3 regions of the Citrobacter sp. Igbk 17 genome follow, and region 3 is predicted to be linked to each of the others. Evidence: predicted binding sites of a transcription regulator. Region 3 holds the regulator's gene; each other region holds the start of a gene.
The links. The regulator LexA, encoded in region 3, represses DNA repair genes until DNA is damaged. The targets are predictions, from matches to a motif close to TNCTGTATGTACATACAGNA.
Positions count from the first base shown of each region.

Region 1 (10,601 bases), on a different contig from region 3:
AACAACACGTGACCAAAGGAGATCTCTGCCAGCGGCTTTTCGAAGATAGGCTCACACACGGTACGAATTGCAAATTCAAATTCTTCAACATTGGTATCGGGAGGAACCCAACCAGAATCGACATGTAGCTCGGCAACCTTACGGTAATCGCGATTAAAAAACGCAATAAAGTTTTCAGCCAGATAACGCTTATCTTCTTTATTTAATGAGCCCACGATCCCGCAATCAATACCGATGTATTTCGGGTTTTCAGGGTGCTCATAGCTGACGAAAATGTTACCCGGGTGCATATCGGCATGGAAAAAACTGTCGCGGAATACCTGAGTAAAGAAGACCTGAACACCACGCTCGGCCAACAGTTTCATGTTGGTACCGTTCTTCTCAAGCGTTGCAACATCCGAAACAGGGATACCGTAAATACGCTCCATCACCATCATGTTCTGACTGCAATAGTCGGAATACACTTCCGGGATGTACAGCATCGGGCTGTCTTCAAAATTGCGTCGCAGTTGAATGGCGTTTGCCGACTCACGCAGCAGGTTCAGCTCATCGATCAATGTTTTTTCATATTCACGGACCACTTCGGTTGGCCGCAGACGACGTCCGTCCGGCAACAGGCGAGGGACCCAGCGAGCAAGACGATAGATCAGTTTTAAATCGGCTTTGATTACCGGCAGGATATCCGGACGAATAACCTTGATCACCACCTCTTTGCCATTCGACTTCAGTCGTGCGGTATGCACCTGAGCAATAGACGCAGATGCCAGTGGTGTGATCTCAAAATCATCAAACCACTCTTCAACAGGTAGCCCACCCATTGCTTCTTCAATCTGTTCTTTTGCTCGTTGTCCATCGAATGGAGCAACTCGATCCTGCAACAGAGCGAGCTGATCAGCGATATGCGGCGGAAACAGATCACGACGGGTGGAGAGCATTTGACCAAATTTGATCCACACCGGCCCCAATTCCTGCAAAGCCAGTCTCAGCCTTTCACCCAGCGGCTTATCTTTATGTCGGTTTGGCATCCAAAACAATGTGTAACGCCACAAACGGAGCGGCAGCGTAATACGCATTTTGGGGATGAGTTCATCAAGACCGTAGCTTAAAAAAGTGCGAATGATGAAATAAAGGCGCCGTACTTCTCCTGGCGTCATTTGGCCTCCAGTTTTTCCAGCCGTCTGGCCAGAGATTCAACCGCGCGCTCAACCGCTGCCGTTTCTTCCGCAAACCATGCAACTTCAAGCGGGCCAGGGGCCATACGCCACTCTTCAGTGATCGCTTCGGCAACATAACGTTGCTGACGTTGAATGCCACGACGCAGGAACTTCGCGCCGCCGCGCAGGACTTTGCTAACACCTTCCGCGACGATATCACCGGTATAAGGTGCTAATAGCTCTGCAGGGTCAAATTCCGCCAGGTCAGCCAGAGCCACAAAGTTCTGCACCACCTGAATATCGCCCTGCACTTCCAGTTCGCCGCTACGAATAAGCGTGGTGAGCTGCTGCCGGTCGCGTAATTTTGGTAACACGCTGGCATGAGTGATCACGGTGCAATCTGCTTCGCCTTCCCATGCCCCCAGCACATCGACCTGGCGCTCACTGAACACCAGGACTAACGGCGTAGAAAATCCTTTGAGATCAACACGCAGTACCTTGCTCTGCAAACGCGTTCGGGCTGATTTTAGCGCAGGTGAACGATACAGAAAGGTGTTGAGCAGATTTTCAGCGCCAGCGGTCACTAAGGGTTTTAAAGGCATCCCCGGTCCTCCTGTCAGAACTTGTAACCACGATGCAGCGCAACAACACCTGCCGTCAGGTTGTAGTAATCAACACTTTCAAACCCGGCATCTTGCATCATTGCTTTTAACGTGTCCTGATCGGGATGCATACGGATAGACTCAGCCAAATAGCGGTAGCTATCTGCGTCGCTCGCAACCATCGAACCAATACGTGGCAAGATATGGAAAGAGTACGCATCATACGCTTTGCTCAGCGGTTCGATGATCGGTTTGGAGAATTCCAGCACCAGTAAGCGCCCACCCGGCTTCAACACACGATACATCGAGCGTAGCGCTTTCTCTTTATCCGTAACGTTACGCAGGCCGAAAGAAATGGTGATGCAATCAAAGGTATTGTCAGGGAACGGCAGTGCCTCAGCATTTGCCTGGACATATTCAACGTTACCAATCACGCCAATATTGCGTAGCTTTTCGCGCCCCATTTTGAGCATTGAGTCATTGATATCTGCCAGAATAACCTTACCGGTTTCACCAACCATGCGAGAAAACTTCGCCGTCAGATCGCCCGTGCCGCCCGCTAAATCCAGAACGGTTTGTCCACGACGCACGCCACTACAGTCAATGGTGAAGCGCTTCCACAAACGATGAATGCCAAATGACATTAAGTCATTCATAACGTCATATTTAGACGCCACAGAATGAAAAACGTGGGCCACCATGTCAGCTTTCTGCTCTTTAGCGACGGTCTGAAAGCCAAAGTGCGTCGTTTCTTGTGAATTATCCACCATCTCAGTGCCTGCTCATCCAAAAAATGTTCGAGAAGTGTAACAGATTGGGCCAATTTGCCCTACCCTTCTACCGGGTTCCGCTACCCCAAACGGGCTAGTTTGATTGCTGATTTACCGCCTCTTCATCGGGGTAAGTCACGTCTTGCTGCGCTTCCGGGACCGAGCGTAAGCGGAACTCTTCATCCTGGGTCGTGGCTTGTTCAGCCAGTTCAGGATTTATCTCGCGCTTAATTTCCACGCCTAAGCCGCGGAAGGCTTCCGCCTGTGATAAGACATTTCCACGCCCCGAAGAGAGCTTCTTCATTGCCTGTCGGTAGTTATCCTGGGCTTTATCCAGGCTTTGGCCGATTGCTGACATATCATCCACAAACAGGCGCATCTTGTCATAAAGTTTACTGGCCCGATCCGCAATTTGTTGCGCGTTGCGGCTTTGATGCTCATAGCGCCACAGGTTAGCGATCGTACGTAATGCCACCAACAACGTCGTGGGGCTGACCAGCATAATGTTATTTTTAAGCGCTTCGGTAATAAGTTCGGGCTGTCTGTCCAGCGCCAGCAGGAAAGCAGGTTCGACGGGGATAAACATCAGCACATAGTCCAGCGTACGCAGCCCTGGAAGCTGTTGATAATCTTTACGACCCAGCAGACGAATATGATTTCGCACGGAGGCGATATGCTCCTGCAGCGCACCCTCCCGGGTGTATTCATCTTCTGCATTAAAATAGCGCTCATAGGCAACCAGCGTCATTTTAGCGTCAATCACGACATCTTTACCTTGCGGTAGCCGGACAATAACGTCTGGTTGCATCCGTGAGCGCGCATCATTCTCGATGCTAACCTGGGTTTCGTATTCATAGCCTTCCCGCAGACCAGAGGCTTCAAGCACCCGCGTAAGTACCACCTCTCCCCAGTTTCCCTGTGTTTTGTTATCACCTTTCAATGCCCGTGTCAGGTTAACGGCTTCCTGCGCCATCTGCGCGTTCAGTTGCTGGAGATTACGAATTTCGTGTGCCAGGGTGTGGCGCTCTTGCGCCTCTTTACCAAAGCTATCCTGAACCTGGCGGCGAAAACCGTCCAGCTGTTCGCGTAATGGTGTCAGCAGACTGTTAAGGCTTTGGCGATTTTGCTCATCGACGCGACGGTTACTGTGTTCGAAAATGCGGTTCGCCAGATTCTCGAACTGTTCGCTCAGGCGCTGTTCGCTGTTGATCATCTGGCGAATTTTATCTTCCGCATGCTGCTGCGTTGCTTCCAGACGGGTGGTGACTTCCCGGAGATCGGCCTCCAGTGAGGTATTGATACTCTGCAGGCTACGGAGTTCGTTATTCAGCAGCTCGCATTCGTCACGCCAGTGGGCTTCCTGCGAGAGCTGTTGCCGGGCTGCACTGAGGGCAATATCCAGTTCTCGTCGTTCTTCGATGAGGTCTGCGCGGATCTGATCGGCGCGCGCTTTTGTCGCCAGCCAGCCCACCAGCAGCCCTGCAGCTAATGCCAGCACGGCACTCATCAAAATTGAAATATCCACAACGCCCCCTTACAGCAACGACTTACCCGCACAAAATAGAATTGTGCTGTATAAACGTCCAGTTTAAAAGGAATTTCCTGCGAGGTGCTACGCAAAATAAAAAGGCCGAACACGTCGGCCTTTTAGCAAAGAAGGGAGAATTACAGTAAACGGCGTGCGGCTTCTACCACGATTTTCACCGCGTGGCTTTCCGTTTGCTTCATCGTTTCTGCATTCGGGATCTCTTGCTGAGTACGGTTGACGATAACGCCAGCAACCATACCTGCACGCAGACCCTGGCTTGCGCACATGGTCAGCAGCGTCGCAGATTCCATTTCATAGTTCATGACGCCCATCGACTGCCACTCTTCCATAGAGCCTTTGAAACGGCTCACTACGCGGCCAGAGAAGGTGTCATAACGCTCCTGGCCCGGGTAGAAGGTGTCTGAAGACGCGGTAACGCCTACGTGGGTGGTCGCACCGATAGATTTTGCCGCTTCCACCAACGCGGTGGTGCACTCGAAGTCTGCAACAGCCGGGAATTCCATTGGTGCAAAGTGCAGGCTCGCACCGTCCAGACGGACAGATGCGGTAGTTACCAGTACATCACCCACGTTGATATGCGGCTGAATAGCGCCAGTCGTACCGATACGCAGGAAGGTACGGATGCCCAATTGCGCCAGTTCTTCTACGGCGATGGAGGTGGACGGGCCGCCGATACCGGTAGAGCAAACGATCACGGCTTTACCATCCAGTTCAGCACGCCAGGTAGTGAACTCGCGATGAGATGCCAGCTTGACCGGCTTATCCATCAGCGCGGCGATCTTTTCCACACGCTCCGGGTCGCCAGGGACGATAGCGAGCTGGGCCCCTTGTAAATCGTTCTTAGTGAGGCCGAGATGAAAAACATCAGACTTAGACATAAAAACTCCTCTGTGAATCGGTTTTGTCAGAAGAAGCAAAAACACACTTTACCGAAGGCATAAACATCTTTTCGTGACAGTCATCACTATGATGGAAATCAATTGCATTGATTTACCGTGAAACAGTGATGATCATCACATTAATAGCGCAATGTAAGGAAGCCTTGCACAAAAGATAGACCGTTTGAGGCAATGTGGTTCGTTGCATGTGTCTATAGTTAACAATGCGCTATTTTGTACAATATTTAAGGGTACGGAGAATACCATGACAACACGACAATCTGGTTTTGCACCTGCTGTATCCCCACCGTCGTCCACGACGGTTCACACCCCGGATCACGCGATTATCGCTGGGGTGACATCAATTCCATCACAAGGCGATGATATGCCTGCGTATCACGCACGACCGCAACAGACCGATGGTCCGCTGCCCATCGTCATTGTTGTGCAGGAAATTTTTGGTATTCATGAGCACATTCGTGATGTTTGCCGTCGACTGGCGCTGGAAGGTTATCTGGCTATTGCACCCGAACTCTATTTTCGCGAGGGCGATCCCAGTGACTTTGCCGATATCCCGACGCTTCTAAGCGGCCTGGTGGCGAAAGTTCCCGACTCACAGGTCCTGGCGGATCTGGACCATGTTGCCAGTTGGGCCTCCCGCAACGGCGGCGATGTGCATCAATTAATGATGACGGGTTTTTGCTGGGGTGGACGTATTACCTGGCTGTATGCCGCACACAATCCACAGCTAAAAGCGGCGGTGGCGTGGTATGGCAAATTGGTTGGCGATAAAACGCTGAACTCCCCCAAACACCCTGTCGATATTGCCACCGATCTGAACGCTCCCGTGTTGGGACTGTATGGCGGCCAGGATACCAGTATTCCACAGGACAGCGTGGAAACCATGCGTCAGGCACTGCGTGCCGCCAATGCTAAAGCGGAAATCGTCGTCTATCCCGATGCTGGCCATGCGTTTAATGCCGATTATCGCCCGAGCTATCACGAAGAGTCCGCGAAAGATGGCTGGCAGAGAATGCTGGAGTGGTTTGCGCAATACGGTGAGAAGAGATAATCGAGTCGGTCGGGTAAGGCAAAGCCGCTACCCGACCTATTGCCCGGAGCGGCTTCGCTTACCGGGCCTACGTTGCGTTAAGCCTGACGCAGATTCTGCGCAGCTTTGACCATGTTAGCCAGCGCTGCCCGAGTTTCCGGCCAGCCGCGCGTTTTCAGGCCACAGTCCGGGTTCACCCACAGACGCTCAGCCGGAATACGCTGTTCCGCTTTCTTCAGCAGGGCTTCAATCCACTCTACACTCGGGACGTTCGGTGAGTGAATATCATAAACGCCCGGCCCGATTTCGTTCGGGTAATCAAACTCTTCAAACGACTCCAGTAACTCCATGTCGGAACGCGAGGTTTCAATGGTGATCACGTCCGCATCCAGCGCAGCAATGGAATCCATGATGTCGTTAAACTCGCAGTAACACATATGGGTGTGGATCTGAGTTTCATCCCTCGCCACCGCTGCGTTGATGCGGAAGGCTTCCACGCCCCATTCCAGATATGCCGCCCAGTCACTGCGACGCAGCGGCAGGCCTTCACGCAGTGCAGGTTCATCAATCTGAATAATACCGATACCCGCCGCTTCCAGATCTGCCACTTCATCACGCAGCGCCAACGCAATCTGTTTCGCGATCGTTTCACGGGTCACATCTTCACGCGGGAACGACCAGCAAAGAATGGTCACCGGTCCGGTCAGCATGCCTTTAACCGGTTTGTCAGTCAGCGACTGCGCGTATTTAGCCCACTCAACGGTAATCGCTTCCGGGCGGCTGACGTCGCCAATCACCACCGGCGGTTTCACGCAGCGTGAGCCGTAGCTCTGCACCCAACCATTCTGGGTAAAGACGAAGCCGTCCAGATGTTCGCCAAAGTATTCGACCATGTCGTTACGTTCAGCTTCACCGTGTACCAGTACGTCGAGGCCCAGACGTTCCTGCTCAACAATCGCCTGTTTGATATGTTCTGCGATCCCTGTACGGTAGTTGCCTGCATCCAGGTTGCCCTTTTTGAAGTCCAGGCGCAGACCGCGAATCTCCGTGGTTTGCGGGAATGAGCCGATAGTGGTGGTCGGCCATGCTGGCAGATTAAAGCGGGCACGTTGCGCCTCGGCGCGAACCGGGTAAGCGTTGGCGCGTTGGCTGTCCTGGGCGGTGATCGCCGCCAGACGTTTTTCCACTGCGGCGTTGTGTACACGGGTGGAGTGGCGACGCGCCTGAATCGGTGCGCTCCATTCAACCAGCGCCGCGGTATCACCGCTGTTCAGCGCATCACGCAGTAGCGCCAGCTCTCCGCATTTTTGCAGCGCGAAGGCAAACCAACTCTTCACTTCGGCATCCAGACGGGTTTCAACACTCAGGTCAATTGGGCTGTGCAGCAGAGAACATGAAGACGCCACCCACAGCGAGCGTTTCCCGGCGATATCTTTAATTTGCGCGTATTTTTCGCTGAGATCGGCGCGCCAGACATTACGACCATTTACCAGACCCGCTGACAGCAGCCAGTCGGCAGGCAGACGTTTGTGCAGCTCGGCGACATCATCTTTGCCATGGACCAGGTCAACATGCAGACCCTGCACCGGCAGCACGGTAATGGTCTCCAGGTTTGGCGTTACGCCTTCGAAGTAGGTGGTCAGCAGCAACTTCACCTGGCCCTGCAGGGCGTCATAAGCCGGTTTAAAGGCATTCAACCACACTTGCGGCAGCTCCAGTACCAGAGCAGGTTCATCAATCTGCACCCACTCAATACCGCGTTTCGCCAGCTCAGCCAGCACCTGCTGGTAAACCGGCAGAATGTCGTTGAGCAGGCTCAGGCGGTCAAACTGTTCGCCCTTCACTTTCCCCAGCCAGAGGTAAGTTACCGGGCCAAGCAGTACGGGTTTTACCTTGTGACCGAGCGCCAGCGCTTCGTCCACTTCATCCAGCAGTTGGGTCCAGGTCAGTTTGAACTGCTGACCTTTGGTGAACTCCGGCACCATGTAGTGATAGTTGGTATTAAACCATTTGGTCATTTCTGCCGCCGCCGCCGGTTCACCCGTCGGTGCACGGCCACGGCCAATACGGAATAAGGTATCGATATCGACGGAGCCATCTTTATTTTGATGGCGAACCGGGACGTTGCCGAGCAGCAGGCTGGTGGTCAGGACGTGATCGTACCAGGCAAAATCACCCACCGGCAGCAGGTCTATACCCGCCTGTTTCTGCTGATCCCAGTGGCGGGCACGCAGCTCGCGGCCAACGGTCAGCAAATCTTCACGGGAAGAATTACCCGCCCAGTAACTTTCTTGCGCTTTTTTCAACTCGCGACGCAGGCCAACGCGAGGAAAACCGAGGGTGTGATTCAATATTGTCATTTTTCTTCCTCTAATTATATGTAAATCCTATGGATTTTGAATTTAGGGAAGGCGGCAAGTTTGTTCATCCCCGGGAGCTTACTGAAGTAAGAGACCGGGGTGGAGAAACGCAGCCAACGCACCATAAATTTAAAAGACGAAGGATTTTAGCCGTCCAGATGTTTACACATCCATATTTGCCAGTTACTGTATATTCCTCAAGCGCAATTTGTTCATGCCGAAGTGAAGGACTTTCATGATCGAGATTAAACACCTGAAAACGCTCCAGGCGTTGCGGAACAGTGGCTCTCTGGCAGCAGCAGCGGCCACGTTGCATCAGACGCAATCCGCCCTTTCTCACCAGTTCAGCGATCTGGAGCAGCGCCTTGGCTTTCGGCTTTTTGTCCGCAAGAGCCAGCCTTTGCGTTTTACGCCACAGGGTGAAATTCTGCTCCAGTTGGCAAACCAGGTATTGCCGCAAATAGGTCGCGCGCTGCAGGCATGCAACGAACCGCAGCAAACCCGATTACGTATCGCTATCGAATGCCACAGTTGCATTCAGTGGCTGACGCCCGCGTTGGAGAATTTTCGTGCCAACTGGCCGCAGGTGGAGATGGATTTTAAATCCGGTGTGACCTTCGATCCGCAACCGGCGCTACAGCAGGATGAGCTGGATCTGGTGATGACATCCGACATTCTGCCGCGCAGCGGATTGCACTACTCACCGATGTTCGATTTTGAAGTACGCCTGATCCTGGCCCCCGACCATCCGCTGGCCAGCAAAACGCAAATCACGCCGGAAGATTTGGCCAGCGAAACTCTGCTTATTTATCCGGTGCAGCGTAGTCGGTTGGATGTCTGGCGGCATTTCCTGCAGCCCGCAGGCATCAGTCCGTCGCTGAAGAGTGTGGATAACACACTGCTGCTGATTCAGATGGTTGCCGCAAAAATGGGTATCGCGGCTTTGCCGCACTGGGTAGTAGAGAGTTTTGAACGCCAGGGTCTGGTCGTAACCAAAACCCTGGGCGATGGGTTGTGGAGCCGACTGTACGCCGCCGTTCGCGACGGAGAACAGCGCCAGCCGGTAACAGAAGCGTTTATTCGTTCAGCGCGGAATCACGCCTGTGACCACCTGCCGTTTGTGCGGAGTGCGGAACGACCCACTTACGATGTACCCACAGTGAAGCCACTATCACAGCCGCGCCAATGATAAAGCTTGGCCAGTGCGGTTGTTGGTGCCAGATAGCCAGATTGACCAGCAGCCCCGCCGGCACATGCATATTGTTCATAATGCCCAACGTACCGGCATCCACCTGGGTCGCGCCGTAGTTCCACATAAAGTAACCAATGCCGGACGCCGCCACGCCAAGAAACACCAGAATTCCCCACTGTAGCGGGGTTGCAGGCATTTTCTGAGCATTGCCCAGCATGAACCAGGCCACGACCGCCACCATAAAGGCGCCCATGTAAAACCAGGCAAAGGCGTTGTGTTGTGGCATCGGGCGCGTTTCCATCAGGCGTTTGTAACCCACCATACCGATGGCAAAGCTAATGTTAGAAAGCTGTACCAGCAGCAGGCCGGTCCAGAAGTGGCTGGTCACCTGATCGTAACGGATAATCCCTGCGCCAATTACCGCCAGTAGTGCGCTGAACGCATAGTTCCAACGTAAACGGCGCCCGCTCATCAGGTCATAAATTAGCGTAATGTACAACGGCGTCAGAACGGTAAAGAGCAGCAATTCTGAAACCGTCAGATACAGATAGGCGTGAAAACTCAGCATATACATAATGCCAAGCTGCATGGCTCCCACCAGCATATACAGCGCGATTGTTTTTACGCTGTGCCCACGGGTACGCAAAAACGGTAAAAACACCAGAGCCGCCAGCCCAACGCGCACCAGCACCGCAAAATAGCTATCGACATGACCGGCAAGGTACTCGCCAAACAGGCTGAAGGAAAAGGCCCACAGAATTGTGGTAATGATGAGTAACGCCACAATGGATGTCTCTTAACAAAAGGTACACCCATTGTAGCGAAGAATAAGGTTGACAACTGGTCAACTAACGACCAACAACGTTACTGCAGAAAAAGCTCACGCAGATAATGCGGCACGGCATCGTCGGCATTGAGGCCAATCACGTCCAGTTTCGGATGCAGATCCTTCAGGCGTTGATGCGCGTTACCCATGATACAGCCTTTGCCTGCCATGGAGAGCATTTCCGCGTCGTTCATACCGTCGCCGAAGGCGATACAGTCC
Region 1 is NZ_JANEWI010000020.1:59,538-70,138, reverse strand. Features, by position in the region: gene ubiB (ubiquinone biosynthesis regulatory protein kinase UbiB) at 1-1,154, opposite strand, end outside; gene ubiJ (ubiquinone biosynthesis protein UbiJ) at 1,151-1,756, opposite strand; gene ubiE (bifunctional demethylmenaquinone methyltransferase/2-methoxy-6-polyprenyl-1,4-benzoquinol methylase UbiE) at 1,771-2,526, opposite strand; gene rmuC (DNA recombination protein RmuC) at 2,621-4,033, opposite strand; gene udp (uridine phosphorylase) at 4,192-4,953, opposite strand; gene NNO08_RS13490 (dienelactone hydrolase family protein) at 5,219-6,025, shown strand; gene metE (5-methyltetrahydropteroyltriglutamate--homocysteine S-methyltransferase) at 6,103-8,364, opposite strand; gene metR (HTH-type transcriptional regulator MetR) at 8,600-9,553, shown strand; gene NNO08_RS13475 (carboxylate/amino acid/amine transporter) at 9,441-10,340, opposite strand; gene yigL (sugar/pyridoxal phosphate phosphatase YigL) at 10,421-10,601, opposite strand, start outside.
Region 1: a site for LexA is predicted at 4,096-4,115, ahead of rmuC (DNA recombination protein RmuC). Genes of this name have one in related genera too.

Region 2 (10,601 bases), on a different contig from region 3:
GGCTTCCAGCCGGGTTCTGCGGCCTACAACAAGATGGTGGCAGATATGCAGCGTCTTGATCAGGTACTGCGTGAACTGCAGCCGGTTCTGAAAACGCTGAACGACAAGAGTAACGCGCTGGTGTTTGAAGCGAAGGACAAAAAAGATCCAGAGCCGAAGAGGGCGAAACAATGAAAAAGTGGCTAGTGGTGATGATGGCGGTCTGGCTGACGTCATGTAGCTCCAGCGGAGAGAATAAAAGCTATTATCAGCTCCCCATTGCGCAAGGGGGGGTACAAAGTTCAGCTAATCAGGGCAACCGCCTGCTGTGGGTTGAACAGGTTGCAGTACCTGATTACCTGGCGGGGAATGGTGTGGTGTACCAGACCAGCGACGTGAAGTATGTGATAGCGAATAACAATCTCTGGGCCAGCCCACTGGATCAGCAGTTGCGTAATACCCTTGTCGCAAATCTCAGTATGCAACTTCCTGGTTGGGTCGTTGCATCTCAGCCGTTGGGAAGCACCCAGGATACGCTTAACGTGACGGTGACAGGCTTTCACGGACGTTACGATGGCAAAGTGATTGTCAGCGGTGAATGGTTGCTTAATCACCAGGGGCAATTAATCAAGCGTCCGTTCCATATCGAAGTTGTACAGACGCAGGATGGCTACGATGAAATGGTGAAAGTTCTGGCCAGCGCCTGGAGTCAGGAAGCGACCGCAATCGCACAAGAGCTGAAACGCATTCCATAAGCTTAAATAATTGTAAATTATGCCGCCTCAGGCTCATCGCCAGAGGCGGTTTTTTTTATTTTTTTAGTGGTTGAGGTAGCTGTTCTGACAGAGAATTTTTGTACAAATGATTTACCAGCTAGCTCACAAATATGACACTGGCGTGAATTTTGCGCATTGACGAGCCTGATGTTTAGGGGTATTCGTTTAGTGTGATTGCACACTTAGCAATCACTGTTTTCTTTTCCACCAGACCCAAAAATGAGGGAAACGAGGCATGAAGAGACAAAAACGAGATCGCCTGGAACGGGCACATCAACGTGGATATCAGGCCGGCATTGCCGGACGCTCAAAAGAAATGTGTCCCTATCAGACGCTGAATCAGAGGTCATACTGGCTGGGAGGCTGGCGAGAAGCCATGGGGGATAGGGTTTTAATGGCCTGATTCTGTCTCTTTAGATAAAAGAAACCTCCGCAGAGCGGAGGTTTCGCCTTTTGTAGTCCGGCAAATTAACGTACGCGGTCATTAGGCCATGTCGCACACCAGATCTACAGATGTCTGCAATTAGAACGCCGAGGTGTCCTGGAACAGACCCACTTTCAGATCATTTGCGGTGTAGATCAGACGACCATCAACCAGCACTTCACCATCAGCCAGACCCATGATCAGGCGGCGGTTAACGATGCGTTTGAAGTGAATGCGGTAGGTGACTTTCTTCGCGGTCGGCAGAACCTGACCTGTGAATTTCACTTCGCCCACGCCCAGCGCACGGCCTTTACCTTCGCCGCCCAACCAGCCGAGATAGAATCCAACCAGCTGCCACATGGCATCCAGACCCAGGCAACCTGGCATTACCGGATCGCCGATAAAATGGCATCCGAAGAACCACAGGTCCGGGTTGATGTCCAGTTCAGCTTCCACATAACCTTTGTCAAAGTTGCCGCCGGTTTCGGTCATCTTGATGACACGATCCATCATCAGCATGCTTGGTGCAGGCAGTTGTGGGCCTTTAGCACCAAACAGCTCACCGCGACCAGAGGCAAGAAGGTCTTCTTTTGTATAGGATTCGCGTTTATCTACCATGTTCTCTGTAAGCCTTATTTTATTGAAGCACGCAGGATAGCTAACACGTGTACGCTGAACAAGTCCGATCAGTTCGGAATAATCCAATTCAACCAACGTAGCGGCCATGGAAAACGATGACGGCCTTCCTGTTGCGTTGCCGCAGCAATACGCTCCTGGATAGTTTGCATCAGCGTCGTCTGACCTTCGCCATCCCACACCAAATTTAATAGCAGTGGCAGCGCATCGGTTACGTCGTCTACTGCCCAGATAGTGAATTTTTCTTCTTCAACTGCCTGCAGCAGTGCGGGTGGAAGGCTCAGATGTCTGACGTTGGCTGTAGGGATAATCACCCCCTGAGTCCCCGTTAATTCACGCTGCTGGCAGATGGCAAAGAAGCCTTCAATTTTTTCATTCAGACCGCCGACAGGTTGAGCACGACCAAACTGATCGACAGAACCGGTTATCGCGATGCTTTGATTGACAGGAACGTCAGCGAGGGCGCTGATCAGCGCACACAGTTCTGCCATTGAGGCGCTGTCACCGTCTACTTCACTGTATGATTGCTCAAATGTCAGAGAGGCAGAGAACGGTATTTGCTGTTCAAGCTGGAGTTCCGACATCAGGAACGCCTGCATAATCATCATACCTTTGGCATGAATATTTCCGCCCAACTCTGCTTTACGTTCAATATCGGTAAATTCGCCATCGCCAATATGCACGACGCAACTGATACGTGAAGGTTCACCAAACGCGCGGGGATGACCTGGAAATTCAATCACCGACAGGGCGTTTATTTGCCCAATACGCTCGCCTTCCGTTTCAATGAGGATCTGCTCTTGCAGGATCTCATCCTGCATCCGTTCAGAGAGGAATCCTTCTCGCCACTCACGTTGAGCAAGCATCAGACTCAATTGCTCCGCAGTGCAGGTATCACCGTCGCAAAGAGGGGACACTTCTTTGAACTGGCGAGTGATCCATAGCGGATTAAGCGGCAGCGTGTCCTGTTCGCCGGTGTAGCGAACAGCTTCACGGATGAGAACCTGCCATGCATCGGCAGCGGGATAGGGCAAATTGTTGCGTCGGGCAGTATGCGTTACCCACTGACACCACTGTGTCATGGTTTCGGCATCCACTATCTGCAAGTTATCCTCAAATTCGCTGTAGATAGCCTGTTCTGCCAGTTCTGGTTCCATTTCCTGGAAGTCTGCCAGCGATTCACGTTCGCCGACCAACACCACTTTCAGTTTAAGCGGCATAGAAGGGACGGAGACTGGCAGGGGGCGAGACTCGTCAAAGGCTACCCAGTCAAAACGCTCGTGGCTGACAATGGCTTTCAGGCGCATCCACAACAACGGCTGAGCCAAAAGTGTGCGCAATGAGATAACCAGCACACCGCCGTTGGCCTGATGGACCAGTCCCGGTTGCAGCGTAATTTCGCCATTGAACTGGCGCAGACAGCCAAACAGCTGTTCGGCCTCAACCCAGTCCGCATTAACCACCTGAGTTAACGTTGCAAAGTTGTCGTCTGCTTTCTCCGCTGCGCGGTAACGAATAGTGTGGCCGGATACATCGTAATGTCCCCCGGTTAACCTATCGGCATCCGTATGCAAGGTACGTGCAGCCGTTGCAATAAGATTGAGATACTCCAGCTCTTCGGGCGCTTTCACCAGCATAAACGAGGACGTAGCCCAGTGCTGAAGAAGCTGCTCTAGCGCGAATTGTAAACGTGGCTGAGTATCACTGAGTAAGGTATCGGTGTCGTCAGTGACGTGCGGCTGTGCAAATATTTCCTGATAGCTGTCGGTATCAGGAACCAGATCACGCCATGCAAGTTTCGTAATGGTCAAAGTTGATGTTTTTTAGTCTGTTGTAAAAAACGAGATTATACCGTAACCATCAGCACTGCACACGTGGAAAGCACCGCTAAACGGATGTGATGACGCGCGACAGTTCACAGGCTGGATATTCTTTTCTTCAGATGCCCAAAAAGCTGATATTCTGATAAGAGTTACACGGTAACATTGAGATCGCAATGAAATATCAACAACTTGAAAATCTTGAAAGCGGATGGAAATGGAAGTACCTGGTGAAGAAGCATCGCGAGGGGGAGTTGATTACCCGCTATGTGGAAGCCAGTGCTGCCAAAGAAGCCGTTGATTTGTTGCTAACCCTCGAAAATGAACCGGTTCGGGTCAACGCCTGGATTGAAGAATACATGAACCCAGCACTGCTCAATCGCATGAAGCAAACGATCCGGGCGAGGCGTAAGCGGCACTTTAATGCAGAACATCAACATACGCGTAAGAAATCGATCGATCTGGAGTTTATGGTCTGGCAGCGTTTAGCCGGGCTTGCGCAGCGACGTGGTAAAACGCTCTCAGAAACGATTGTGCAGTTGATTGAAGATGCGGAGCATAAAGAAAAGTATGCGAACAAGATGTCGACATTGAAGCAGGATCTTCAGGCGTTACTGGGTAAAGAGTAGGGTACGGGTAACGTCAATATGGAGCGTACCTGGAGCGTACCTGTGTTTTTGAATGATATACAGGTAAAAAAAAACCCCGCCAGGCGGGGTTTTTTTATAAGACGATAACTTAAGCCTGAGGCTGAGTTACAACGTCTTTGATACCTTTAACTTCGATCTCAACACGACGATCCGGAGCCAGGCAGTCGATCAGTGCAGCGCGAGCTTTCACGTTGTCACAGGTGTTGCCAGTAACCGGGTTGGATTCGCCCATACCACGTGCGGAGATTTTGTCAGAAGGGATACCTTTAGAGATCAGGTAATCAACAACGGACTGAGCACGTTTCTCAGACAGACCCTGGTTGTAAGCGTCAGAACCGATGCGGTCAGTGAAGCCCAGAACAACGACGGAACCGTCTTTCGGATCCAGGTTGCTCAGCTGGCTGTACATCTGATCCAGAGCCTGCTGGCCTTCTGGTTTCAGAGTCGCTTTGTTGAAGTTGAACAGAACGTCAGACTTCAGAGTGAAGTGTTTGGTCTGTACTTCTGGAGCCGGAGCCGGAGCCGGAGCAACTACCGGAGCTGCTTCTTCCTGCTGGCCGAAACGGTAAGAAACACCAACGCTCAACAGACCGTTGTCTGGACGACCACCAACGGTGTTCGCGTCACCGATGTTGTTAGTCCACTGGTATTCCAGACGGGTAGCGATTTCAGGAGTAATTGCATACTCTACGCCGCCAGCGAATACTGGGGATACACCAGTGTCGTGGTCTTTGAAGCCGTCGTTGTTTTTAGCATCTGCACGCCAAACCATACCACCCAGACGGGTATAAACGTCCAGATCGTCAGTGATTGGGTAACCCAGTTTAGCGGTCAGCTGAACGCCCTGAGCTTTGAATGCGCCATTTTCAGTGTTGCCTTTGTACGGCATACGACCTAACCAGTCGTAACCCATTTCAAAACCAACGTACGGGTTAACCTGGTAACCACCGAACGCACCAGCACCCAGTTGGCTTTCGTGGGTCGGTCCGTTGTTGTTGATCTGATTGTTGCCGATGTCATGGAACTGGGACCAACCCAGTTTAGCACCAGTATACCAGGTGTTATCTTTCGGAGCGGCCTGCGCCACGGTAGCGAAACCAGCCAGTGCCACTGCAATTGCGATAGCTGTCTTTTTCATTTTATGCGCCTCGTTATCATCCAAAATTCGCCATGAATATCTCCAGAGAGATAACACGGTTAAATCCTTCACCCGGGGACCAGTTCAATAGTTACTCTACCGATATCTGCGGCTTAAGCCGAGCACCCCTGGCGATGTAAAGTCTACAACGTACTCGAAAACTTACAAGTGTGAACTCCGTCAGGCATATGAAAAAAAAAGGCTTGTATACACAATATTTAACATTTATGGATGATTAATTGTACAGCCACTATCGCGGAAACCGCTTCACACAGGCGTTCTCACCAAAAATGTGTTAAAGCTCAAAGCTGAATTTGAGGGTGAAAAAAAATTCCAGGATAATTCCTAATTTTACTCAATGATACAAATTCGAGTGAATTTTTAGCCCGGAATGGTGTCTCCCCGCAAGTGTCTGAGCGCGTACAGGACGCATGATAAATCCCATTGCGTTTCCCTCATCTGCCGCTTTCACCAGTTCTGCATGTTCATCTTCTGTTAATTCTTCCGTCAGCCAGCCGATAACCACACTGTAATTCCCTGTGCGCAGCGCACGGACCATTGATTCCAGCGTATGGCAGGGAGAGAGTTGGCTAATTTGCATGACTTTCGTCAATGGGAGCCCGGCCGACTGCACCCACTCGCGGCTCAGTTTTTGTTGAGGCGTCAGCCAGAGCTGCCAGCGCGACTGCTGACCTAATTGCTGAAGCAGAGGAAGAAGCAGGAGTTGCGTCATCATGGGCTGGTCCTCGCGATAGACCACTTCACTGATAAGCCCAGCGGTAGTGTGCTCTGACGACACGCGCGCAATTTTGCTTGATGCGGAAGAGAACGACGAAGAACGATTTGCGTAGCCTGAAGTGTACATAATCAATCCAGCCCTGTGAGTTACTGTATGGATATACAGTAACCCTGCTATCACCAAAGATCAACCTTATTTTCTGAAACAGGTTCGCAGTTTTTGGTTGTTGTTATGGGAAAAACAAAATTCATCTTGCCCCTTGCGAATAAGTTGCCTATTTTCGTCATTAACGGATCCGCTACTGCAAATCATTTTATTACGTTATGATTTAAAAGGATTTTTATGAAAAAACTTTCTTATGCAAGGATCTATAAATCACAAGAATATCTGGCGTCATTGGGGACTATTCGTTATCGATCGCTGTTTGGTGGTTATAGCCTGACAGTCGACGACACGGTATTTGCTATGGTCGCCAGTGGCGAGTTATATCTTCGGGCCTGTGAACAGAGCGCGCCGTACTGTGTAAAACATTCCCCTGTCTGGCTGACGTTTATAAAACGTGGACGTCCGGTGGTGCTTAATTATTATCAGGTGAACGATACGCTGTGGCAAAACCAGCAACAACTGGTGTCGCTATCACGGTATTCACTGGATGCGGCGTTAAAAGAAAAACAAAGTCGTTTTGCACAGCATCGCCTGCGTGGACTGCCGAACATGACATTTCATCTGGAAACCCTGCTGAATGAAGCAGGTGTAAAAGATGAAAGCACATTACGCATGTTGGGGGCAAAAATGTGCTGGTTGAAACTGCGACAGGTTAATCCCGCCCTGACGGTGAAAATACTCTATGCCCTTGAAGGCGCGATTGGGGGGATTCATGAGGCGGCGCTCCCGGCGATTCGTCGCCAGGAGCTTGTGGAGTGGGTGAGTTCTCTTACGCCTGAACCGGTGTACTAGACGGCAATGCGGCAATTTGCTGCTGTAATCGTCTGATTTCTGGTAGTAGTGCTATCAATAGGCCAACTTGCTGTACGACCAGCGGTTCTTTACTGTCCGGGCGTGGTTCGAGATGCTGAATCCGTTGCTTCAGTCCTTCAAGCGCCTGGTATACGCGCTGCTCGTCAGCGGGTTGATGGTGCAGTGCATCATCAACATAGCAAACGGCATCGTCCAGTAATGCCAGAACGTCCGGGTTGGTTAACTGTTCACGGTGTGCGCCCAGCGCCGAGATATAACTGGTAAAGGTATGGTTGAGGCACAGCAAGCGGAATGCCGTTTCGCGCGTTTGGGCGGTGACATCCGGTTCACTCGACATATTCGACACCACGGATGCCAGCTCCGCATCACGATTATGCGCATCACGGCGTGCAATACGGTATGCCAGACGATTGTCTCGCCCCTGATGATATTGTTCGAGAATGGCGTCAAGGTAACGACAGTTTGCATCGGTCGCCCGTTCAATCACCCGTGGCAGGTTGCGAAAACGCCAGTCTGGCCAGATGAAACTGACGGCTGCCCATGCGATGGCACAACCTATCAGCGTATCGATGACGCGCGGCAGTGCGACTTCAAACCCTTCTCCAAGCAGGTTAAAGCACAGCAATACCAGCAATGTGATAAACATGGTGGCATGCGCGTACTGAACATTGCGGAAAGCGAAAAAGAGCACGCCAGTGATCACCAGCAGTATTAATTGCCCTTCCAGCGATGGGACGAACCACAGGATGGGCAACCCAATCGCTATCCCAACTAATGTGCCGATAATCCTTAACGCCAGACGATGTCGTGTGGCGTTGTAGTTGGGTTGGCAGACAAACAGGCTGGTCAGCAGGATCCAGTAGCCATGGTTCATACCCGTTATCTGGATAATGGCGTACCCGACGCAGAGCACCAGCGACATGCGAACCGCGTGACGAAACAGCGCCGACTCCGGCGTAAAATTGCGACTCAGACGCAGCCAGATATCACTGAATCCATGCGGACTGTCATCGGCAAGCTGATTTTCTGACTCATTGCGCGAGAGTACCTGAGCCTGCTCAGACTCAATGGTGGCGAGTTGCGCATCGATAGCCCGCAGATTTGATAGTAAGAATCCCAGCGTATTGAGCAGATCTGCAGGGGCACCGCTTGCACGCATGCGCTCAAGGGCGGCATCGATATGTGTAAAGACGCGCTCAAAGTGTGGATCGTGCTGGTAAGGGGTGCGTAGCAAAATGCAGCGAGACAGTTGTGTACAGGCTTGTCCCTGCATCGACATTAATCGCTGGAAACGAAACATCACATCGCTGTGACGGAAATGGTCGCGTAGCGTCTGGTACTGAATATGTGAGGAACTTGCGCGTTCGTGAATATCCTGCGCGACAAAATAGTAATGCAGTGTGCGGCGGGTTCCTCGCTGTCCACGGTCACCGCGCAGACGGGTGAGTAATGATATTTTTGTTTGGTTCAACGTCGCCATCAGTTGCCCATTGGCCAGCGCTAAGTCATACAAGGGGGCCTGGCTTTCGTCTTCGATGTCGGGATCAAAAAGGCGGGATTTCAGCTCCAGGTAGTGTGCCAGCTGTTCGTAGCTGCGCGCCAGATTGTCCTGCAGTGGACGAATCGGGAACAGAAGGTGACCGATAAGCGTCAGAAGGTTATACCAGATGGCGCCAGCAAGCAGCAGGATCGGTTGCTGGTACCACTGATCGTAAAGTGATGTGCCCAGCATGGTGTAAATGGCGATCAGTAATGCACCAAAAGCGATGGTCGCATAACGCTGACCTAAGCCTCCCAGCAAAATAAAGCCGCTGGTGGAAAGCGTTAATCCAATCGCGAAAAGCCACGGCCAGGGGAAGAGCAATTCGACGGAGGCCGAGGCAATAAAAAAGCAGATCAGTGTAATGATCAAATTGCGCAGACGACCCGCGAGCCGATCGTCCAGATCGGTCAGCGCGGCAGCAACCATACCCAGCGTTAGCGGGATGGTCAGTTTGACGTCACCCAGCCACCACGGCAGCGCCGTAGTACCGCAAAGTGCGATAAAAATTCGCACGTAGTACAGCCAGGTGCTGTTCCAGGTATAGCGTTTAAGCAGTGGACTTAACATAAAGGCCATCAGTTCCGATTATTCAAAGCGACGACGCGCGTTGGCTTCGCGTGCGGCACGGGCAACTTCGACTGAAACCACGCGACGACCAACGGGCCAGAGTGCAATTGCGGCGATTTTAAAGTTCGCAATACCTACCGGAATACCAATAATCGTAATGCACTGGGCAATACCGGAAACAATATGCATCAGGCACAGCCACCAGCCGAAGAAAATCAGCCAGAAAATATTGAGCAGCGTGCCGCCGGTATTCAGAAGCGCGTTTTTACCCGCCGGGTTGAGTTCATCAACGTGAATCGCTTCATTACCGTAGGGGAACAGCGACAAGCGTGTGATTTCCCAGCAGGAGCGGGTCAAGGGTAGTGTGAAGATAAGCACGATACTGACTAACGTCGCCAGTAACCAGGCTAAGGTGGTGGCGAATCCCCCAAGCACAAAATTTAAAATATTCAGAACAGTACGCATAAACCCTCGGTTAACTCTGGTTTTCTGTGAGTTTGGCAATTGTAACGTTTTTTTGGGCTGGAGCACGTTTTCTCTGGCGGTTACACTGATAAGCAAACCTCTTCGTGTGGATCCGCGTAAGTCTTATGGAACTGAAAGCAACTTCTCTGGGAAAACGTCTGGCGCAACACCCTTACGATCGGGCCGTTATTCTCAATGCCGGCATTAAAGTCTCCGGCGACCGTCATGAGTATCTTATTCCATTCAATCAGTTACTGGCTATCCATTGTAAAAGGGGCCTGGTATGGGGCGAGCTGGAATTTGTGCTTTCTGATGATAAAGTTGTACGCCTTCACGGCACTGAATGGGCGGAAACCCAGCGTTTCCACCATCATCTGAGCATGCTCTGGCAACAGTGGAGCCAGGAGATGAGTGACGTTGCAGCAGGGGTGCTACAGGAACAGCTGGATGCGATTGCCGCGCGTACAGGGGAAAACAGATGGCTGACGCGGAGCCAAACATCCGGATTGCAACAACAGATCCGCCGTGCTTTTGACGCGTTGCCCCTGCCGGTCAACCGGCTGGAAGAATTTGATCATTGTCGTGAGGCATTGCATCAGTGCCAGGCGTGGCTGCAGGACATTGAAGCGTGTCGTTTGCAGCATAACCAGGCATATACCGATGCGATGCTGGCGGAGCATACCGAGTTTTTCCAGAAGATTGAGTCCTCACCGCTGAATCCAGCCCAGGCGCGTGCGGTGGTGAATGGCGAGCAGTCGCTATTGGTGCTTGCGGGTGCAGGAAGTGGCAAGACATCCGTTCTGGTTGCGCGTGCGGGCTGGTTGCTGGCGCGGGGAGAAGCGGCTGCTGAACAAATCCTGCTGCTGGCGTTTGGTCGCAAAGCCGC
Region 2 is NZ_JANEWI010000043.1:17,826-28,426, forward strand. Features, by position in the region: gene pqiB (intermembrane transport protein PqiB) at 1-174, shown strand, start outside; gene pqiC (membrane integrity-associated transporter subunit PqiC) at 171-734, shown strand; gene rmf (ribosome modulation factor) at 991-1,158, shown strand; gene fabA (bifunctional 3-hydroxydecanoyl-ACP dehydratase/trans-2-decenoyl-ACP isomerase) at 1,279-1,797, opposite strand; gene NNO08_RS19935 (Lon protease family protein) at 1,866-3,626, opposite strand; gene matP (macrodomain Ter protein MatP) at 3,812-4,264, shown strand; gene ompA (porin OmpA) at 4,374-5,423, opposite strand; gene sulA (SOS-induced cell division inhibitor SulA) at 5,779-6,288, opposite strand; gene NNO08_RS19955 (TfoX/Sxy family DNA transformation protein) at 6,505-7,119, shown strand; gene yccS (YccS family putative transporter) at 7,097-9,250, opposite strand; gene NNO08_RS19965 (YccF domain-containing protein) at 9,269-9,715, opposite strand; gene helD (DNA helicase IV) at 9,841-10,601, shown strand, end outside.
Region 2: a site for LexA is predicted at 6,310-6,329, ahead of sulA (SOS-induced cell division inhibitor SulA). Genes of this name have one in related genera too.

Region 3 (10,601 bases):
GCCTGGAATGCCCTGGAACAACCCGAGCATATGTCGGGTCACATGCCCCAGATACGTCCCCTGACTCAGCTCCCGCTCAATATAGGGATACATGGCGCGCACCACGGCGACAGGGTCAGCATCCGGAGTAGTCGCAGCAAAAATTTCACGGTCGACCGATGCCAGAATCCCCGGGTTTTGATAGGCTTCCCGACCCACCATTACGCCGTCCATATATTGCAGATGCGTCTTTGCTTCTTCCAGTGATTTAATTCCACCGTTTATCGACATCGTCAGGTGCGGGAAATCACGCTTCAACTGATAAACACGGTCATAATCCAGCGGCGGGATCTCACGGTTTTCTTTCGGGCTTAACCCGGACAGCCAGGCCTTGCGGGCGTGGATGATAAACATCTCACACTCACCGTTACCGGAAACCGTATTGATGAAGTCACACAGGAATTCGTAGCTGTCCTGGTCATCAATGCCAATACGCGTTTTCACCGTCACCGGAATCGACACCACATCGCGCATCGCCTTCACGCAATCGGCGACCAGTTGCGCATTCCCCATCAGGCAAGCGCCAAACATCCCGTTTTGTACGCGATCGGAAGGGCAGCCGACGTTGAGGTTAATCTCGTCATAACCTCGTGCTTCAGCCAACTTTGCGCACTGGGCCAGCGCGGCCGGATCGCTCCCACCTAGCTGCAGTGCAACCGGATGTTCTTCTTCGCTATACGCCAGGTAATCGCCTTTGCCATGAATAATTGCCCCGGTGGTCACCATCTCCGTATAGAGCAACGTCTGGCGGGACAGCAGGCGCAAAAAGTAACGGCAGTGTCTGTCCGTCCAGTCGAGCATCGGCGCGATAGAAAAACGATGAGCGGGAAAAGCGGTAGACTGAGATTCAGGCAGCATGGCGAATATTCAAGCATCCGGTTAAAAAAGGGGCGCTACTATAGCATAGACCGTTGCGATAGTGAGCCACATCGTCGTGGATAGCGCCCTTCGTTCGCGTAGATCGTCATTTCCGCCCAGGTTTTCCGTCGTGTGGACCAAAAAACTGTGGAGGATGGTCAACCCAGCGATCCTCACGCGTGACCGCGTAGACCGGATTGAGCGGATAGTAGATACGGTTATGCTTCTTGTTCGCCTCACCGACGACCAGCAGCCGCACCTCGTCGCTGGTGTTGTTGATAAAAGTGTGGCACACGCCGGTTCCTGCCGGAAAACCGACGCTATCGCCGGGTTCCAGCTTCCATAAGTAACCATTTATCCAGGCTTCCGGGTAGCCTTCCAGCACGTAGATAAACTCTTCTTCATCGCTTTCAGCGTGTGGATAAGAAGTACGACGCCCCGGCGGCAGGCGTTCGTGATGAATGCCTAATCGCCCTAACCCCAACCTGCGGGCCAACGGCGCGCCAATAGAAAATAGCTCATCGCTACCTGGATAGGTGGAGTCATCAGGCCCCTCAACTTCACGCCAGTGGCGAATACAATCGGGTCTTTTCATGTTAATTTTCCAGTGTTGCGATGCGTCAGGTATAGCACACAGCGGTGGATCTCGGCGTTTTAAGCAGAACATGATAAAGTAAGGGATTAACCTTCCACACAAATCGAGGCGCCAAATGGACAAAACCACCACGCAGGAGTTATTGGCTCAAGCTGAAAAACTCTGTGTGCAACGTAACGTGCGACTAACGCCACAACGCCTCGAAGTGCTGCGCCTGATGAGCCTGCAGGAAGGGGCGATCAGCGCCTATGATCTGCTTGATCTGCTGCGGGAAACCGAGCCGCAGGCCAAACCCCCTACCGTGTATCGTGCGCTTGATTTTCTGCTTGAACAAGGTTTTGTGCACAAAGTGGAATCCACCAACAGCTATGTGCTCTGTCATCTGTTCGATCAGCCAACCCATAGCTCGGCAATGTTTATTTGTGACCGCTGTGGCGTGGTAAAAGAAGAGTGTGCGGAAGGCGTGGAAGATATTATGCATACGCTGGCAGCTAAAATGGGATTTGCTCTGCGCCATAACGTGATTGAAGCCCACGGCCTGTGTCCGGCATGTGTGGAAGTGGAATCATGCCGCCATCCTGGCGATTGCCAGCATGACCATACCATTCAGGTGAAGAAGAAAGTCGGGCGGTAAATAAAAGAGCGAACATCCTTGTACTCTCAGGAGGGAGGGGTTAATTACCAGCGGTAATCGTTGCGTTTTTCCCAATCTTTAACTTCTTTCTCCGCCTGATCTTTCGCGTACCCGTATCGTTCCTGGACTTTACCTACCAGTTGGTCGCGTTTACCTTCAATGACCGTCATATCATCATCAGTCAGTTTGCCCCATTGCTCTTTCACTTTACCTTTGAACTGTTTCCAGTTACCGCTGACTTCGTCTTTATTCATCATCAAGTCCTCATCGTTAGGTTGTGAATAGCGAGAGTGCTGCGCCCGGATACATGCTGTTTTTGCTGGGCGTGATAATAAGTGTAGTCAGGGATTCTGGGTTTTATTTACTATTCAGAATTTTTAACCATAAGCATCAGGCAAACCAGGTGCCATTACGCCAGTGACGTCGCCAGATGAAGGCCAGTGAAAGCCCGCGCAGCGCGAGAAAAACGGTTAACGCCAGCCACAAGCCGTGGTTTCCAAGCCACGGTAAAGCCAGTAGCGTTAACGCGAAACCCGCGGCCGCAACGGCCATGCTGTTACGCATTTCCGCGGCTCGTGTTGCGCCAATGAACATCCCGTCCAGCAGATAACACCAGACGCCCACCAGCGGTAAAATCACCTGCCAGATGAGATAGCGATCGGCCAGAAGTTGGATCTGCGGCAATGAGGTCAATAGCGTAATGATCTGCTCGCCGAACAGGGCATAGACCAGGGAAAACAGGATCGCCACGATACCCGACTGCCGGCAAGCCGCCCGCCAGACATCCAGCAACTGGCTACCATCGCGTGCCCCATAGGCCTGGCCAGAGTGCGCTTCTACAGCATAGGCAAATCCGTCCAGCGCGTAGGCGGTAAACGTCAGCAGGGTCATCAGAACGGCATTAACCGCAATGATATCGCCCCCCAGACGCGCGCCCAGCACCGTGATAGCGCCAAAACAGAGTTGCAGCAGCAACGAGCGCAGCATGATGTCGCGGTTAAGCGCCAGTAAACGGCGGAAGTTGCCGCGCCACGCAAGCTTCAACATCGCCAGCGAAATTCCGCGTATATGCAGGACTTTACGTACCATCATCAGGCCGATCAGCAAAGTGGCATATTCGGCAATCACCGTCGCCAGCGCCGCGCCCTGCACGTTCATATGCAGGCCCATCACCAGCCACAAATCGAGCGCGATGTTAAGCACATTGCCAACAATCAGCAGGATAACCGGCGCGCGTGCATACTGGACGCCAAGCAGCCAGCCAAGCAGCACCAGATTTGCCAGCGAGGCGGGCGCGCTGAGCCAGCGGATTTCCAGGAACCTTCGGGCCTGCTCCAGCACCGCTTCACTACCTCCCACGATATGTAACGCCAGGCTGATAATCGGTGTACGAAACAGTGCGATAAGCAATCCGGCACCCAACGCCAGCATCAGCGGCTGAACCAGCGCGCGTGCCAGTGCCTGCGGATTTTTCGCGCCGAACGCCTGGGCTGTCAGACCGGTGGTACTCATGCGTAAAAACAGCAGCAGCATAAAGAGAAAACTGGTCGCTGTTGCGCCAACGGCAACGCCGCCAAGATAGACCGGGCTATCCAGATGACCAATCACCGCCGTGTCCACCAGCCCCAGCAGTGGAACAGTGATGTTGGAGAAAATCATCGGTAAGGCAAGGTGCCAAAGTGCTTTATCAGAGGAGGTAAAGAAAGGCATGGAAAGGAGCCTGAAAAGAAATTAACGCGTTTTTGTAGACCCGATAAGCGTAGCGTCATCGGGCAATTTGCCGGAGAGCGGCGTAAACGCCCTTTCCGGCCTACAGGAAATCAGCTGATCATTACAGCCATTCACCGTTACGAATCACGCCAACAGCCAACCCTTCAATAGTGAAGCTTTGCTCACGTAGATCAACAATAATTGGCTTAAACTCGCTGTTTTCTGGCAGAAGTTCAACCTTGTTGCCCTGCTTTTTCAGGCGCTTAACCGTGACTTCATCATCAATACGGGCAACAACGACCTGGCCGTTACGTACGTCCTGCGTTTTATGCACAGCCAGTAAATCGCCATCCATAATCCCGATATCTTTCATCGACATACCGCTGACGCGCAGCAGAAAATCGGCGTTCGGTTTGAACAGTGATGGGTCAACCTGGTAATGGCCTTCTATGTGCTGCTGTGCCAGAAGTGGCTCACCGGCCGCGACACGACCAACAAGCGGTAAGCCTTCCTCTTCTTCCTGCAGCAGACGAATACCACGCGATGCGCCAGAAACAATTTCCAGCACACCTTTCCGCGCCAGCGCTTTCAGGTGTTCTTCAGCCGCGTTTGGGGAACGGAACCCCAAACGCTGCGCGATCTCCGCACGCGTCGGTGGCATACCTGTCTGGCTGATGTGATCTCTAATGAGATCAAACACCTCTTGCTGCCTGGCCGTTAACGCTTTCATTCCGCCCCCTGGGTGTATATACAGTTATGCTGTGAGTATATACAGCTAAAGGCGAATTTGGAACCGCAAACTGCACAAAAAACAGGAGATTTATGAAGTTGTGGAATCTTTATCGCAAATGCGACCACAACAGGATGCCCCAGGTGATCAGAGCGACGAAAATAGAAAGCAATACCGCAGCCGATCCCATATCTTTCGCCCGGCCAGAAAGCTCGTGATACTCAGAACCAACTCGGTCGACAACCGCCTCAATGGCGCTGTTCAGAATTTCAACGATCATCACCAGCATCACCGAACCAATCAGCAGTACGCGGGTAATTGCGTCAACGTCCAGCCAGCAGGCAATGGCTACCCCCAACAGTACGGCAACGCTTTCCTGACGGAATGCCGCCTCATTGATCCATGCGGCGCGGAAACCTTTCCAGGAATAGCCTGCTGCTTTGATAATCCGGGTGAATCCAGTGGTATTATTGGCCATCAAAAGAACCTTTTTACATTATTAGCGTTAGTATTATTGTCTCGTTACCCTGTTTGTTTCAGGGCATAAGCAAAGCTGCGCGAAGTATGACGGGATACCACAGAAATTCACTAAACTTTCTGATATCCTTGCAGCGCATTTGCATTATTAACCAGAGGCTTTACATCGTTTATGTCCGGCTGGCCACGAATTTACTACAAATTACTGAATTTACCATTAAGCATCCTGGTAAAAAGCAAGTCTATCCCGGCGGAACCCGCCCCGGAATTGGGACTCGATACCTCTCGTCCCATTATGTACGTCTTACCGTACAACTCAAAAGCTGACTTGCTGACACTGCGTGCCCAATGTCTGGTGCACGACCTCCCCGATCCCCTGGAACCGCTGGAGATAGACGGGACTTTGCTGCCGCGCTACGTGTTTATACACGGCGGCCCGCGTGTATTCACCTATTACACGCCAAAAGAAGAGTCCATCAAGCTGTTCCATAACTATCTCGATCTGCATCGCAGCAACCCCGATTTGGATGTGCAGATGGTGCCGGTATCGGTGATGTTTGGCCGAGCCCCAGGGCGCGAGAAAGGCGAGGTCAACCCGCCACTGCGCATGCTGAATGGCGTGCAGAAATTCTTTGCCGTCTCCTGGCTGGGGCGCGACAGTTTTGTCCGCTTCTCACCTTCCGTCTCCCTGCGCCGCATGGCAGACGAACACGGCACAGATAAAACCATCGCACAGAAACTGGCACGCGTGGCGCGTATGCACTTTGCCCGCCAGCGCTTAGCCGCGGTTGGCCCTCGCCTCCCTGCCCGCCAGGATCTGTTTAATAAACTGCTGGCCTCAAAAGCCATCGCACGCGCGGTGGAAGATGAAGCACGCAGCAAAAAAATCTCCCATGAAAAGGCGCAGCAAAACGCTATCGCATTGATGGAAGAGATTGCCGCGAATTTCTCCTATGAGATGATCCGCCTGACGGACCGTATCCTGGGCTTTACCTGGAACCGTCTGTACCAGGGAATTAACGTTCACAATGCCGAGCGCGTACGCCAACTGGCGCACGACGGGCATGAAATCGTCTATGTGCCGTGCCACCGCAGCCATATGGACTACATGCTGCTGTCGTATGTTCTGTACCATCAGGGGCTGGTTCCACCGCATATCGCTGCAGGTATCAACCTGAACTTCTGGCCGGCAGGTCCGATTTTCCGTCGTCTGGGCGCATTCTTTATTCGTCGTACGTTTAAAGGCAATAAGCTCTATTCCACCGTATTCCGCGAATACCTGGGCGAGTTGTTCAGCCGTGGTTACTCGGTTGAATACTTTGTCGAAGGTGGCCGCTCACGTACCGGCCGTCTGCTTGACCCGAAAACCGGCACCCTGTCGATGACCATCCAGGCGATGCTGCGTGGCGGTACGCGTCCGATTACCCTCGTTCCGATTTACATCGGCTATGAGCATGTGATGGAAGTGGGAACTTACGCCAAAGAGCTGCGTGGCGCGACCAAAGAGAAAGAGAGCCTGCCGCAAATGCTACGCGGTTTGAGCAAGCTACGTAATCTGGGTCAGGGCTACGTTAACTTTGGCGAACCTATGCCATTGATGACCTACCTGAATCAGCATGTGCCGGAGTGGCGCGAATCTATCGATCCTATCGAGTCTATTCGCCCGGCCTGGCTGACGCCGACGGTAAATAACATTGCCGCCGATCTGATGGTACGCATTAACAACGCAGGCGCAGCTAACGCCATGAACCTGTGTTGTACCGCGTTACTGGCTTCCCGTCAGCGTTCTTTGACGCGCGAGCAGCTAACCGAACAGCTCGATTGCTACCTGAGCCTGCTACGCAATGTGCCGTATGCTTCGGATACGACAGTACCGACACAAAGCGCCAGTGAACTGATCGACCACGCCTTGCAGATGAACAAATTTGAGGTTGAGAAAGACACCATCGGTGACATCATCATTCTGCCGCGAGAGCAGGCGGTACTGATGACCTACTACCGCAACAACATTGCGCACATGCTGGTGCTACCTTCGTTGATGGCCGCGATTGTGACTCAGCACCGTCGGATTTCACGCGCCGCATTGCAGCAGCATATTGAAGCGCTATACCCGATGCTGAAAGCAGAGCTGTTCCTGCGTTGGGAGCGCGATGAGCTTGCCGGTGTGATTGACGAGCTGGCCAACGAAATGCAGCGTCAGGGTCTGATAACCCTGCAGAACGATGAGCTGCATATCAACCCGGTTCACTCTCGCACGCTTCAGCTGTTGGCTGCGGGCGCACGTGAAACACTACAGCGCTATGCCATTACCTTCTGGCTGCTGAGTGCGAACCCGTCCATCAACCGCAGTACACTGGAAAAAGAGAGCCGCACCGTGGCACAACGTCTTTCCGTACTGCACGGTATCAACGCACCGGAGTTCTTCGATAAAGCCGTGTTCAGCTCTCTGGTGCTGACGCTGCGTGACGAGGGCTACATCAGCGATACCGGTGATGCCGAACCGGAAGAAACGATGAAGATTTATCAGATGCTGGCCGAACTGGTCACATCCGATGTGCGTCTGACCATCGAAAGCGCAACGCAGGGCGAGTAAGCATAAAAAAACCGGTCAAAATGAAATGACCGGTTTTTATTTTGCAGGTTAAGCCAAACTCAAAGGTGCCAGTAGCTCATCGCCAGCCCTAAGAACAGCACCAGCCCCACATAGTTATTGTTCATAAACGCTTTAAAGCAGGCATCCCGTTCACGATCGACAATCAGTTTCTGCTGATACACAAACAGCGCGCCCGCCACCAGCAGTGACCAGTAATAGCCCAGTCCTAACCCATTCAACCAGCCCACCGTCGCCATCAGCGCCAAAACACCGACCTGCAGAATGCCAATAATCAGCTTATCGTTCTGACCGAACAGAATGGCGGTCGATTTAATGCCAATCTTCAGATCGTCATCACGATCAACCATCGCGTACTGGGTGTCATACGCCACCGCCCAGAGAATGTTGGCGAGGAACATCAACCAGCAGCTCAGCGGAACAGATTCACTGACGGCGGCGAACGCCATGGGAATAGACCAGCCAAACGCCGCCCCCAGCACCACCTGCGGCAGGTGCGTATAGCGTTTCATGAAGGGATAAACCCACGCCAGTGCTAACGCCGCAACGGACAACAAAATCGTCATCGTGTTAAGAGTCAGAACCAGCAGGAAGGCGAGCAACACCAGCACAACAAACAGCGTTCGGGCCTCTTTCTCCGTGACTGCACCGCTCGGCAGCGGTCGGTTTGCGGTGCGTTTGACGTGTCCGTCAAATTTCCTGTCGGCATAATCATTCACCACGCATCCGGCAGCGCGCATCAGCCACACACCGGCGACAAACACCGCCAGTATCCACAATTGCGGTACGCCAGGGGTCGCTACCCACAGCGCCCACAGCGTCGGCCAGAGCAGCAGTAAGGCGCCAATTGGCTTATCCGTACGCATCAAGCGGTGAAACGCCAGCAGCTTATTCTGCGTCAGACTCCACTCCATCTTTATCTTCCTCTCAGTACAACGGCGATGCAGGCAAAAAAAGCTCGGTAAGCATCAGCGGCTTACCGCTCAGCCGCAGGCGGGAACGACGTCCCCACAGCGCTGCATCGCGGCCAATCTCAATAAAATCGCGGGTCAATGTCGATGATGTAAACAGATAGCGCCCGAGCGGGGTTTTCCCCAGATTTTGTAAAGCCAGTTCGGGGCCGCACAAGGTGGATTCCGGCACGACAGTCCGACCGGCAAGCCACGGCTCACCATCCGCGCATAACAGGATTTCCCGCAACCAATAGCGGGATTCTGCCGGCAACAGCGTCAACTCTTCAGTGACCTCATTTTGCCCAACGAATCCTTCTCGTATCAATGTTACGGTGACCTGTTTTCCCTGCTGCTCAAAACGTTTGGTCATGGAATCTTCCAGTAACAACCAGTCGAGCAATTGAGGGTCAAGCGACGGGATCGCATCAAAATAACGCAGAGCACGCAGTTGCGTTAACGCGGGGTGTGGCATGCCTTACTCTCCGATTCATAACCTGAGGGCATTGTATCGCAGAAAAGGCTTTGCGGGGTGAGCAAACACGATTAAGTGATCGGTAGGGCAACATAAGTGTAACAAGTAGCATCGAAGGATAAAAAAAGGTGCGCCAGGAGACGCACCAGTTGTTGCAAAATCAACAATGTGGGGAGATGGTTACCCCTTGCCTTTTACACTGCTGATAAAGGTGGAACGGGCAGATTTGGATCCCAGACGTTCAGCTTCATCAAGCAGCTTCAGCGCTTTATCAACATCACCTTTCGCCACGGCATCCTTAATCGCCTGGTTAAAATAGTTCTCAGTGTCATTCAGCACCGGTTCACTTTTCTTCACGGGTTGCGGTGCCGGCGCGGCTACCGCGGCAGCCGGAGCCGCATAAGCCACCGCAGGCGCTGCGGTATTACCCACTGTCACCGGCCCCGGGCCAGAGGAACCAAATAACGGCCCAACCAGCACGCTGGAGGTGCTGTTGGTTTTCACCTGCAGTTTCACCAGACCATCGGTAGTATGGCGGGCAATCGGGTCCGGAATATCCGGAACAGCGTTGCCCACACCCTTGGCATACGCTTTCGCCGGGTCAAGCAGCGTGGTGGTCTGTTGGAGATCTTTATCAGTAGTAAAGACCAGAACATAAAGCTTCTGCTGTCCCAGCGCTGGCGTCAGACGCATCACGCCTTCCAGGCGATCCGCACTCATCACACCCGGAGCCTGGTAGGTAAAGTAACTGCTGGGGAAGAACGCAGATGGCGTCATGTTCTGATCAAGAATTAAGACGTTTGGCGCAAATACACTGGTTTGTTTGTTAACTTCACTGCTCAGCGTCAGGGTCAGTTCACCAATGTTGGCCGGTACGCTATAGGCGGCTACCGGGCCGCTAATACCGGCAATGTCCAGACGCTGTCCCGCTGTCGCCAACGGGGTTGACTGGGTTTTCGATTGGTCGACTGGCGTCCAGGTCAGCTGTTGCAATGCAGCCGTCGGAATCGACGGTGCAGCGGCGGTGTCCTGCGGAACGATATTCACATCGGCCAGGCTGATTCCAGGAACGCTGGCAAATAACCCTGCCGATAAACAAAGGGCAACGAGACTTTTCTTCATTTTCATTGTTATCACCTCAGATAGCATGGGTTCAGCGGTGGCCAGGCAATAGCGCGCTAAACCGTAAGTAAGAGGGGCTTACGCCCCTCTTTAGGTCATTACGTCAGGTTAATGCTGGATTACCACCAGATTTCCATCTGGGCACCGAAGGACCACTCGTCGCTATCGCCACGGCTGGTTGTGCTGATACCGGAGTTGGTTGCAGCAGCATATTTAGAGACCGAATCTCCGTTTTTCACGTAGCCCCATTCTTCATCCCATTTGGCATAGGTTGCAAAGACGCGGATTGCCGGACGAGACCAGATGCTATCGCCTGCCTGCCACTGTTGCGCCAGGGTGATTTTGTATTGGCTGTTGCGATCGCCAGTCTGTTGAGATTTGACGTTGTCGTAGCCGACTT
Region 3 is NZ_JANEWI010000022.1:60,378-70,978, forward strand. Features, by position in the region: gene dusA (tRNA dihydrouridine(20/20a) synthase DusA) at 1-897, opposite strand, end outside; gene NNO08_RS14260 (cupin domain-containing protein) at 1,004-1,492, opposite strand; gene zur (zinc uptake transcriptional repressor Zur) at 1,608-2,126, shown strand; gene NNO08_RS14270 (CsbD family protein) at 2,171-2,380, opposite strand; gene dinF (MATE family efflux transporter DinF) at 2,517-3,836, opposite strand; gene lexA (transcriptional repressor LexA) at 3,958-4,566, opposite strand; gene NNO08_RS14285 (diacylglycerol kinase) at 4,676-5,044, opposite strand; gene plsB (glycerol-3-phosphate 1-O-acyltransferase PlsB) at 5,216-7,636, shown strand; gene ubiA (4-hydroxybenzoate octaprenyltransferase) at 7,696-8,568, opposite strand; gene ubiC (chorismate lyase) at 8,582-9,079, opposite strand; gene malM (maltose operon protein MalM) at 9,260-10,207, opposite strand; gene NNO08_RS14310 (maltoporin) at 10,321-10,601, opposite strand, start outside.